One region of the Diaphorobacter sp. MNS-0 genome, then DNA from elsewhere that is predicted to be linked to it. Evidence: predicted binding sites of a transcription regulator. Region 1 holds the regulator's gene; the other holds the start of a gene.
What was found. Region 1 encodes sigma-54, which starts transcription at its own class of promoters, with help from an activator protein. Its sites were predicted from a motif close to TGGCANGNAANCTGCTTT; they were not measured.
Positions count from the first base shown of each region.

Region 2: a site for sigma-54 is predicted at 3,542-3,559, ahead of adh (aldehyde dehydrogenase). Genes of this name have one in related genera too.

Region 1 is NZ_CP080761.1:392,240-397,195, reverse strand. It holds gene K2L43_RS01930 (class I SAM-dependent RNA methyltransferase) at 1-603, opposite strand, end outside; gene K2L43_RS01925 (thioesterase family protein) at 600-1,043, opposite strand; gene K2L43_RS01920 (RNA polymerase factor sigma-54) at 1,047-2,624, opposite strand; gene lptB (LPS export ABC transporter ATP-binding protein) at 2,677-3,429, opposite strand; gene lptA (lipopolysaccharide transport periplasmic protein LptA) at 3,453-4,112, opposite strand; gene K2L43_RS01905 (thiol:disulfide interchange protein DsbA/DsbL) at 4,286-4,936, opposite strand.
Region 2 is NZ_CP080761.1:2,159,482-2,164,437, reverse strand. It holds gene K2L43_RS10360 (sigma-54-dependent Fis family transcriptional regulator) at 1-298, shown strand, start outside; gene K2L43_RS10355 (DUF779 domain-containing protein) at 410-811, opposite strand; gene adhP (alcohol dehydrogenase AdhP) at 833-1,864, opposite strand; gene adh (aldehyde dehydrogenase) at 1,960-3,483, opposite strand; gene K2L43_RS10340 (Na/Pi cotransporter family protein) at 3,773-4,956, opposite strand, start outside.

The sequences.
Region 1 (4,956 bases):
CGGCAGCGGCTGCTCGCCATGCGGGTCCCAGCCGGTGGCGGCGATCATGGCGGCGGCCAGCGTTTCCTTGAGCGGCGCGTCGCCCTTGTCCTCGCGCCAGCCGCGTTTGAACAGCGGCTCGCCCGAGGTGTCGATGTAGATCTGGGCGCGGTCGCTGGTCAGGTGCAGGTGCACGCGCACGTCGGGCCACTGCGTCTGCACGTCGGGGCGCACGCCGGCCTTGGCGCGGAAGCGGTCGGCCACGGCATCCTTCACGCGCAGCGCGGCGAAGTTCAGGCTCTTGAGCGGGCTGTGCTGCGCCGTCACCTCCACCTTGAAGCTCTGGCGCGGGGTGAACCAGATCTCCCAGGCCACGTCGGCCGCGGCGGCATAGATGTCGTCCTCGTTGCGGTAGGGCCGCTCGGCCAGTTGCACCAGCACGCGTTGCGCCAGGCGGCTGTGCAGGTTCAGGCGCAGCGCGTCGCGCCAGGAGGCGCGCAGCAGCACGCCCGCGCGGCCCACGAGCAGGTCCTGCCCGGCCAGCCCCGTGAGGCTGTGCACCTCGTCGGCTAGGTAGCCCTCCACGCCAGCGGCGCAGGGCAAAAAGAGTTGAAGCTGGTTCATTGCGGCTGTGCTGCGCGCTGCAGCAATGGCTGGAGCACGGATTCAGGAATGGGTGCGGGCTTGCGGGCCGCACGGTCGATGAAGACGATGCCGGTCTTGCCGCGCGCGATCTCGCGCCCCTGGCTCTTCTCGGTCAACCGGAAGACGAGGTCGAAGCCGTAGCGGTTGAAGTCCTGCGGCGTCATCTCCACGCGCAGCGTCTCGCCGTGGAACGCCTCGGACTTGTACTGCGCCACGATGTCGCCCACCACGGTGGACAGGCCCGCCACGTCGGCCTCGGGGTAGCCCAGCGACTTGAAGAAACGCACGCGCGCCTCGGACACGAGGCTGAGCAACTGCGCGTTGTCCAGGTGCCCGCCCTGGTTGACATGGCTGATGTAGATCTGCAGCTCGGTACTGAAGCCGAAGTGCGGGGGAAGGTCGAAGACGACGCGTGCCATGGTTCAAAGTGCCTTGCGGAGGTTGGCCGGGGCGATCTTGAGCGCCTCACGGTATTTGGCCACGGTGCGGCGCGCACATTCAATGCCCTGCTCCTTGAGCATCTCGGCGATCTGGCTGTCCGACAGCGGCTTGTGCGGGTTCTCGGCCGCGATGAACTGCTTGATGAGCGCGCGCACGGCCGTGCTGGAGGCGTTGCCGCCGGTTTCGGTGCCCAGCCCCGAGCCGAAGAAATACTTGAGTTCGTAGGTGCCTTGCGGCGTGGCCATGTACTTGGCGGTGGTCACGCGGCTGATGGTGGACTCGTGCAGGCCCAGTTCATCGGCAATGTCGCGCAGCACCAGCGGGCGCATGGCCAGTTCGCCATGCACGAAGAAGTTCTTCTGCCGCTCCACGATGGCGCGCGACACGCGCAGGATGGTGTCAAAACGCTGCTGGATGTTCTTGATGAACCAGCGCGCCTCCTGCAGCCGTGCCTGCAGCGCCTGGTGGCCTTCGCCACGGCCGCCGCGCAACGCACCGGCGTAGATGTCGTGCACGCGCAGGCGCGGCATCACGTCCGGGTTGAGCTGCACGCTGAAGTTCTGCTGTCCGCCGCGGCCGGTTTTCTTGACGATCACGTCGGGCACGATGATGTTGCGGTCCACGTCGGCAAAGCGCCTGCCCGGGCGTGGCTCCAGCCGCGCGATCAAGGCCATCGCGGCGCGCGTGCGCTCTTCGCTGGTGCCGCAGGCCTGCGCCAGGCGGCGCACGTCGCGCTTGGCCAGCAGGTCCAGCGGCTGGCCGCAGATGGCCAGCGCGGCCTGGATCACGTCGGGGTCGCCCTCTTCGTCCTGGTCCATCGCACGCAACTGCAGCGTGAGGCATTCGGCCAGTCCGCGCGCGCCCACGCCCGCGGGCTCCAGGCTTTGCAGCAGGCGCAGCGCCACGGTGAAGCGGTGCACCAATTCATCGAGTTGCTCGGGGTCTTCGGTGCCCGCCAGGCTGGCGGCCAGGTCCTGCAGCGACTCGTCCAGGTAGCCGTCGTCGTTCAGCGATTCGATGAGGAAGCGCAGCGCGGCCATGTCCAGCTCGGACAGGCGCAGCGCCAGCGCCTGGCGGTGCAGGAAGGCCGTGAGCGACTCCTGGCTGCGGGCCAGCTCGGTGGCGTCCACCTCGTCGTCGCTCCCCGCGCCGGCACCGTTGCGCGCCGGGGCGTCGCCGCCCCACTCGCTGTCGTCGGGCGCCAGGTCTACCGAGCCGTCGCCTTCCCAGTCCGCGGGTTCGGCCGTCGTTTCGGCGGTGGAGGTTTCTGCATCATTTTGGCTTGTAGCGCTTTCCTGTCCTGCGCTGACAGCTCCTGAATAAATAGCATCCTCGGCTTCGCGGTCTTGCTCGCTCACCGGCGCATCAGCCTGGGCCAGGCCGAACTCCTCGCGCGGGGCCTCTTCCAGCGTGCGCTCCAGGAAGGGGTTCTCGTCGAGCATCTGCTCGACCTCCTGGGCCAGCTCCAGCGTGGACAGCTGCAGCAGGCGGATCGACTGCTGCAGCTGCGGCGTGAGCGCCAGGTGCTGCGAGACGCGCAGCGACAGGCCGGGCTTCATGGCCTGCAACCCGCTGTCTGGTCCTGCATCGTGCCGTGGTCGCCCATCACTCTCACATGCGGAAGTGCTCGCCCAGGTACACCCGGCGCACTTCCGCGTTGTCGACGATGTCCGACGGCGTGCCCTGTGCCAGCACCTGGCCGTCGCTGATGATGAAGGCGTGGTCGCAGATGCCCAGCGTCTCACGCACGTTGTGGTCGGTGATCAGCACGCCAATGCCGCGCGCCTTGAGAAAGCCAATGATGCGCTGGATCTCGATCACGGCGATCGGGTCGATGCCGGCGAAGGGTTCGTCCAGCAGGATGAAGCGCGGCTGCGTGGCCAGCGCGCGCGCGATCTCCACGCGCCGGCGCTCGCCGCCCGACAGCGCCAGTGCAGGCGACTTGCGCAGGTGGTCCACGCGCAGTTCCTGCAGCAGCGCGGTCAGGCGCCGCTCCACCTCGGCGCGCGGCAGGGAGCGGCCGGCCTCGTCGGTCTGCAGCTCCAGCACCGCGCGCACGTTGTCTTCGACATTGAGCTTGCGAAAGATCGAGGCTTCCTGCGGCAGGTACGACAGGCCCAGCCGCGAGCGCCGGTGGATGGGCATGTCCGTCACGTCCTGCCCGTCGATGCTGATGCGGCCGCCATCGCTGCGCACCAGGCCGACGATCATGTAGAACGACGTGGTCTTGCCGGCGCCGTTGGGGCCCAATAGGCCCACCACCTCGCCCTTTTGCACGACCACGGACACGTCCTTGACCACCTTGCGGCTGCCGTAGGACTTCTCCAGGTGCAGCGCCTCCAGGCGGCTGACGCCTTCGCTCATGCGCGCATCGTCCAAGCCCGCGCTCACTTCGCGCCGTCCAGGCTGGGGCTAGTACGCAGCGCGGGCGGCTCGGTGCGCACGGGCGGCGTGGCGCTGGTGCCCGATGCAGGCTCCTTGGGCGCGAGCACCGCCCGCACCCGGCCGCCCGGCGTGCCGGCAGTGGCGCCAGCGGGCGCGGTCTTCTGCCCGTCCACGGTGAACACGTCCGTGAGGTTGTTGTAGACGATGAGGGCGCCGGCCAGCTCGTCGGTCAGTGTGGCCTCGCGGTAGCGGCGCAGCTCGGCGCGGCGGATGAGCTTCACCACGTCGGCGCGGCCGTCGTATTCGATGACCTCGCCCTCGCCCTCGACGAACTCGTCGGGCGCGCCCGGCGCGGTGTCACGCTTTTGCCGGAAAAAGGCGCGCTTGCCCGGCTCGGCCGTCACCACACCGTACTGGAAGCCGTCGGCATCCTGGCGCACCTCCAGCTGCGCGCCGCGCAGCACGATGGTGCCCTTGGTCATGACGACACGGCCGGTGAAAACGCTGGTCTGCTTGAGCTCATCGTGGCGCAGGGCATCCGCCTCGATGTTCATGGGCTTGTTGCGGTCGGCTTTTTCGGCGTGCACCAGCGGCGATGCGGCCAGCGCCAGGGCCAGCGCTGCGGCGCGGGACAGGAGGAGGAAGGGCAATCGGGTTCTCATAGAGGGCACGAATCTTGCGGTCATTGTACTGACGCAAGCGCGCCGCCGCCGCAGTGGATCGCATCAACCCGTACAGGCCTGCCACCGGCTGCCATGCCGCCGCGCCAACCGGTGCGCAGGCATGAAAAAAGCGCGCCCGTAGGCGCGCTTGTCGCTGGTGGCGGCGGGGCGCTTCAGCCCTTGCGCGCTACGCCAACCAAGTGCTCCACCACCTGCAGAACGCTTTGCATGTTGCCCGCCATGGTGCCGTCGGTGTAGTAGCGGCCGGCCACTCCCATGGAGGGCACACCCTCGACCTGGTAGCCGTCCTGCAGCTGCGACGCCTTACGCACTTGGTTGGATACGGTGAAGGAGTTGTAGACCTCCTTGAACTTCGCCACGTCCACGCCCTGCTTGCCGATCCAGTCGAAGATCAGCTCGTCCTTGTTCAGCGGCAGGCGTTCCACGTGCACCGCACGGAACACCTTCGCATGCAGCTCGGGCAGCTTGCCCATGCCTTCCAGCGCGTAGTAGAGCTTTTGCTGCGGCACGAAGCTCGCATTGAACGCCACGGGCACGCGGCGGATGTGCAGGTCCTTAGGCGCCGACTTGATCCAGGCCTCCAGCGAAGGCTCGAACGTATTGCAGTGCGGGCAGCTGTACCAGAAGAACTCGATAACTTCGATCTTCCCGGCAGGTGCCTCGGTTGCGACGGGCTTGCCCAGCTTGACGTAGTCCTTGCCTTCCTTGAACTGGCGGCCTTGCGCCAGTGCGGGCGCCGCCAGCGGCAGGCTCAGGGCGGTGGCCGCGGAGGCGACGGTCAGAGAAAACTCACGGCGTTTCATAGGTTGGGATCACTCCTGGA
Region 2 (4,956 bases), 1.8 Mb from region 1:
GATCACGTGCGCGCACCTGCCGGAGGACTTCCTGGAGGAATGCGAGGCGCTGGCGCAGCAGGGCCGCGTGGTGGCGCAGGCGTTCTCTCAGCCAGCGGTGCCGCCAGCGGACGGCGCGCGTGCCGCGGCCCCGGCTCCGGCCCCGGCCAGCGTGCGGCCGCTGGGCGATGTGGCGGCCCATGCGCTGCAGCAGGCACTGGATGCGCACGCGGGCAATGTCTCCGCCGCCGCGCGCGCGCTGGGCGTGTCGCGCAACACGGTGTACCGCTACCTGCGCGCGCAGTCGTGTCGCTCCTGAAAAAGGAGCGCTTTGCGCTGGTTGGGCGGGCGATTTAGTCGAAATTGACCTGAAAAACGCCGCCGATACAGCGCGAGTAGCTATTAAATAAAGAGCAACTCTAGAACAGCGTCACTGGCCGCCCGTTGGCGGCGGCCCCAGCGCTTCGATGGCGGCCCATTCCTCGTCGGTGTACAGCCGTGAGCGCGTGAGAAAGCGCATGCCCGTGGGCCCTTCGAGCGAGAACATGCCCCCGCCGCCCGGCACCGCATCGATGAGGAGGTGCGTGTGCTCCCAGTACGCGAACTGCGAGCGGCTCATGTAGAACGGCTGCCCGGCGATCTCGCCCAGCAGCACGTCGGCACCGCCCAGCAGGAACTCCCCGCGTGCAAAGCACATGGGCGCGCTGCCGTCGCAGCAGCCACCCGACTGGTGGAACATCAGCGGCCCGTGCTGGGCCACCAGGCGCTTGATGAGCGCCGTGGCCTCGGGCGTGGCCGACACGCGGGTGGCGGGCGGCGCTGGCGTGGTCATGGCGTTACCTGTGCCGCGGCGTCAGGCCGCCATGTCCAGCACCACGCGGCCCTGGATCTGGCCCTTGTGCATGCGCGCGAACACGTCGTTGATGTTCTCCAGCTTCTCGGTGCGCACCGTGGCCTTCACCTGGCCGCGCGCGGCGAAGTCCAGCGACTCCTGCAGGTCCAGACGCGTGCCGACGATGGAGCCGCGCACGGTCACGCCGCGCAGCACCATGTCGAAGATGGGCAGAGGGAAGTTGCCCGGCGGCAACCCGTTGAGCGACACCGTGCCGCCACGCCGCACCATGCCCAGCGCCTGCTCGAAGGCCTTGGGCGACACGGCCGTGACCAGCGCGCCGTGCGCGCCGCCGATCTCCTTTTGCAGGAAGGCGGCCGGGTCGGTGTCGCGCGCGTTCACCGTCACGCTGGCGCCCAGCTGGCGGGCCAGCGCGAGCTTGTCGTCGTCCACGTCCACCGCAGCCACATTCAGCCCCATGGCGCGGGCGTACTGCACGGCCATGTGGCCCAGGCCGCCAATGCCGGAAATCGCCACCCAGTCGCCGGGCTTGGTGTCGGTCACCTTCAGGCCTTTGTACACGGTCACGCCGGCGCACAGCACGGGGGCGATGTCCACGAAGCCCAGGTCTTTCGGCAGGCGGCCCACGTAGTTGGGGTCGGCCAGCGCGTAGTCGGCAAAACCGCCGTTGACCGAATACCCCGTGTTGCTCTGCGACTCGCACAGCGTCTCCCAACCGCCCAGGCAGTGCGTGCAACGGCCGCAGGCCGAGTGCAGCCAGGGCACGCCCACGCGGTCGCCTTCCTTCACATGCTTGACGTTGGCGCCCACGGCGGCGACGAAGCCCACGCCCTCATGCCCCGGGATGAAGGGCGGATTGGGCTTGACGGGCCAGTCGCCCTCGGCGGCGTGCAGGTCGGTGTGGCACACGCCCGAGGCCTCGATCTTCACCAGGATCTGGTCGGCGGCGGGGGTGGGCACGGGCACCTCTTCGATCGTCAGCGGCTTGCCGAACTCGCGGACCACGGCGGCTTTCATTGTCTTGGCTGGCATGGGATAAACCTCCTTCTCTGTGCAAATGAACGCAAGGGGAGCCCCCGTGCACCAGCCGCCCCCGCTGGGACGGCCAGTGGGGGCGCTGTATGGGCTTAGAAGAAGCCCAGCGGCTGCTGGGTGTAGCTCACCAGCAGGTTCTTGGTCTGCTGGTAGTGGTCCAGCATCATCTTGTGGTTCTCACGGCCGATGCCCGACTGCTTGTAGCCGCCAAACGCGGCGTGCGCGGGGTAGTGGTGGTAGCAGTTGGTCCACACGCGCCCGGCCTGGATACCCTTGCCCATGCGGAAGGCGCGCGCGCCATCACGGCTCCACACGCCCGCGCCCAGGCCGTAGAGCGTGTCGTTGGCGATCTCCAGCGCCTCTTCTTCGGTCTTGAATGTGGTCACCGAGACCACGGGCCCGAAGATTTCTTCCTGGAAGATGCGCATCTTGTTGTGGCCCTTGAACACCGTGGGCTGCACGTAGTAGCCGCCGGCCAGGTCGCCGCCCAGGGCGGTGTTGCGCGCGCCGCCGATGAGGCACTGGGCGCCTTCCTGCTTGCCCAGGTCCAGGTAAGAAAGGATCTTTTCCAGTTGCTCCTGCGAGGCCTGGGCGCCGATCATGGTGTTCTTGTCCAGCGGGTGGCCCTGCTGGATGGCGGCCACGCGCTTGAGCGCGCGCTCCATGAAGCGCTCGTAGATCGATTCCTGGATCAACGCGCGGCTGGGGCAGGTGCAGACCTCGCCCTGGTTCAGCGCGAACATCGCAAAGCCTTCCAGCGCCTTGTCGAAGAAGCCGTCGTCGGCGGACATCACGTCCTCGAAGAAGATGTTGGGGCTCTTGCCGCCCAGCTCCAGCGTCACGGGAATGATGTTCTGGCTGGCGTACTGCATGATGAGCCGGCCCGTGGTGGTCTCGCCCGTGAAGGCTATTTTTGCGATGCGGTTGCTGGAGGCCAGCGGCTTGCCAGCCTCCAGGCCAAAGCCGTTGACCACGTTGACTACGCCCGGCGGCAGCAGGTCGCCAATGATCTCCATCAGTACCAGGATGGAGGCGGGCGTCTGCTCCGCGGGTTTCAGCACCACGCAGTTGCCCGCAGCCAGCGCGGGGGCGAGCTTCCACACCGCCATCAGGATGGGGAAGTTCCACGGAATGATCTGCCCGACCACGCCCAGTGGCTCATGGAAGTGGTAGGCGATGGTGTCGGCGTCGATCTCGCTGATGCCGCCTTCCTGCGCGCGCACGGCGCCGGCGAAGTAGCGGAAGTGGTCGATGGCCAGCGGAATGTCGGCTGCCATGGTCTCGCGCAGCGGCTTGCCGTTGTCGATGGTCTCGGCCACGGCGATCTGCAGCAGGTTGGCTTCCATGCGGTCGGCGATGCGGTTCAGGATGTTGGCGCGCTCGGTGGTCGAGGTGCGGCCCCACGCGGCCTTGGCTTTGTGCGCGGCGTCCAGTGCGGCGTCGATGTCCTTGCTGTTGGAGCGCGGCACGGCCGTGAACTTCTGGCCGTTGATGGGCGAGATGTTCTCGAAGTACTGCCCGTCCACGGGCGCCACCCACTGCCCGCCGATGTAGTTGCCGTACTGCTGCTTGTAGGGGTTGGCGATGCCAAGGCTGGCGATTTCGGCCATGTTCATGTGGTGTCTCCTGAATGCTTGTGAAGGAATGCCACCGATGCGGCGGCGGCAGTGCCTCAGTGCAAGCGCCGTGCCAGAACGGCTGCAGAGGGGAGGGGCGGTGGGGCGTGCCGCGGCTGTGCCGCAGCGGCGCAGCCGTGTGCCATAACGCAACAGTGCGTCGGCCCATGACGGAACACCCGTTGGGGGTGCAGCCGTACGGATGTGCTCAGATTGCTATGCTTTATATAGCTGCCAGCGCAGTATGCGAGGGCGTTTTAGGCGCTTTTGCCTGATCTACTCCCGCGGATCACTCGGCGCCGGGTGTGCCGCCTGTGGGGCCGTTGGCGGGCGGGGTGGGTTTGAGACGCGGCAGGGCTGCCAGATGCTGCGCTGCCTTGTGGGCCTGTTCCACGGCGCGGCGCAGGTCGCCCAGCAGGCCCGTCCACTCGTGCACGGCCGTCACTTCCAGCAAGCCCTGGGCACCCGCGCGCAGCACGGCGGCCTTGGCGGCTTCATACGCCGCGTCGAACACGGTGTGTGCGGTGTTCACCTGGTCCAGGTCGTGGGCCTTGGGATCGGCGGCGGCAAAAAAATCCAGCGCCGCGGTGAAGGCCAGGGGCAGCGCGGCCAGGGGGTGGCCTTCGGGCGTGGTGGGCGCTACCGTTGCGGGGTGCGTGACGCGCAGCGCCTGCTGGCCCACCTGGTGCATGACACGCGCCAGCGTGTCGTAGTAGCCCGCAATGCGCAGCAGCTCGGGCATCTGGTCGGCCACGTCGCGCGATAGCGGCTGGCGGCTCACGTCGCTCACAAACGCGCCCACCTGCTGCTGCAGCTGCTCCAGCGCCTGCAACTGGCGCGTGAGCTGGCTCGCGGCCTGTGCGCCGGCCGGTTGCCAGGGCAGGGCGACGGGCGCCATGCGGGTGGCATCCGACGCCAGCTGCAGTGCCAGGTGGCCTACGCGCGCCATCTCGCGGCGCAGCGCCTGCAGGGCCAGCGCGGGCACGGCGGCCACGTTGTGGTCCAGGAACTGCGCACGGGCCACGTCTTCGTCCGCCGAGCGAAAGCGTGCCAGCAGAAAGCGCGCAAGCGGCCCCGACAGCGGCCACATGAGCAGCACGCCCAGCAGGTTGAACGCGGTGTGGAAGATCACGAGCTGCGTCACTGCGTCTCCCTCACCCGTGAGCCATACGCCCAGGTGATGGATGGCCGCGAGCAGGGGCGACAGCAGCGCCAGGGCCGCCGCGGCCGTCACCACGTTGAACAGCACGTGTGCCGCCGCCAGGCGCCGCGCGTTGGAAGTGGCGTGGATGGCGGCCAGGATGCCCGTGAGCGTGGTGCCCACGTTGGCGCCGATGACCACGCCCGCGCCCACTTCCACCGCCAGCGAGCCGCCCGCCACGGCCGTGAGCACCACCGCCAGCGTGGCCGACGAGGCCTGCAGCACCACCGTCATGCCCAGGCCGATGAGCACTGCCAGCGCCAGGCCCGGCA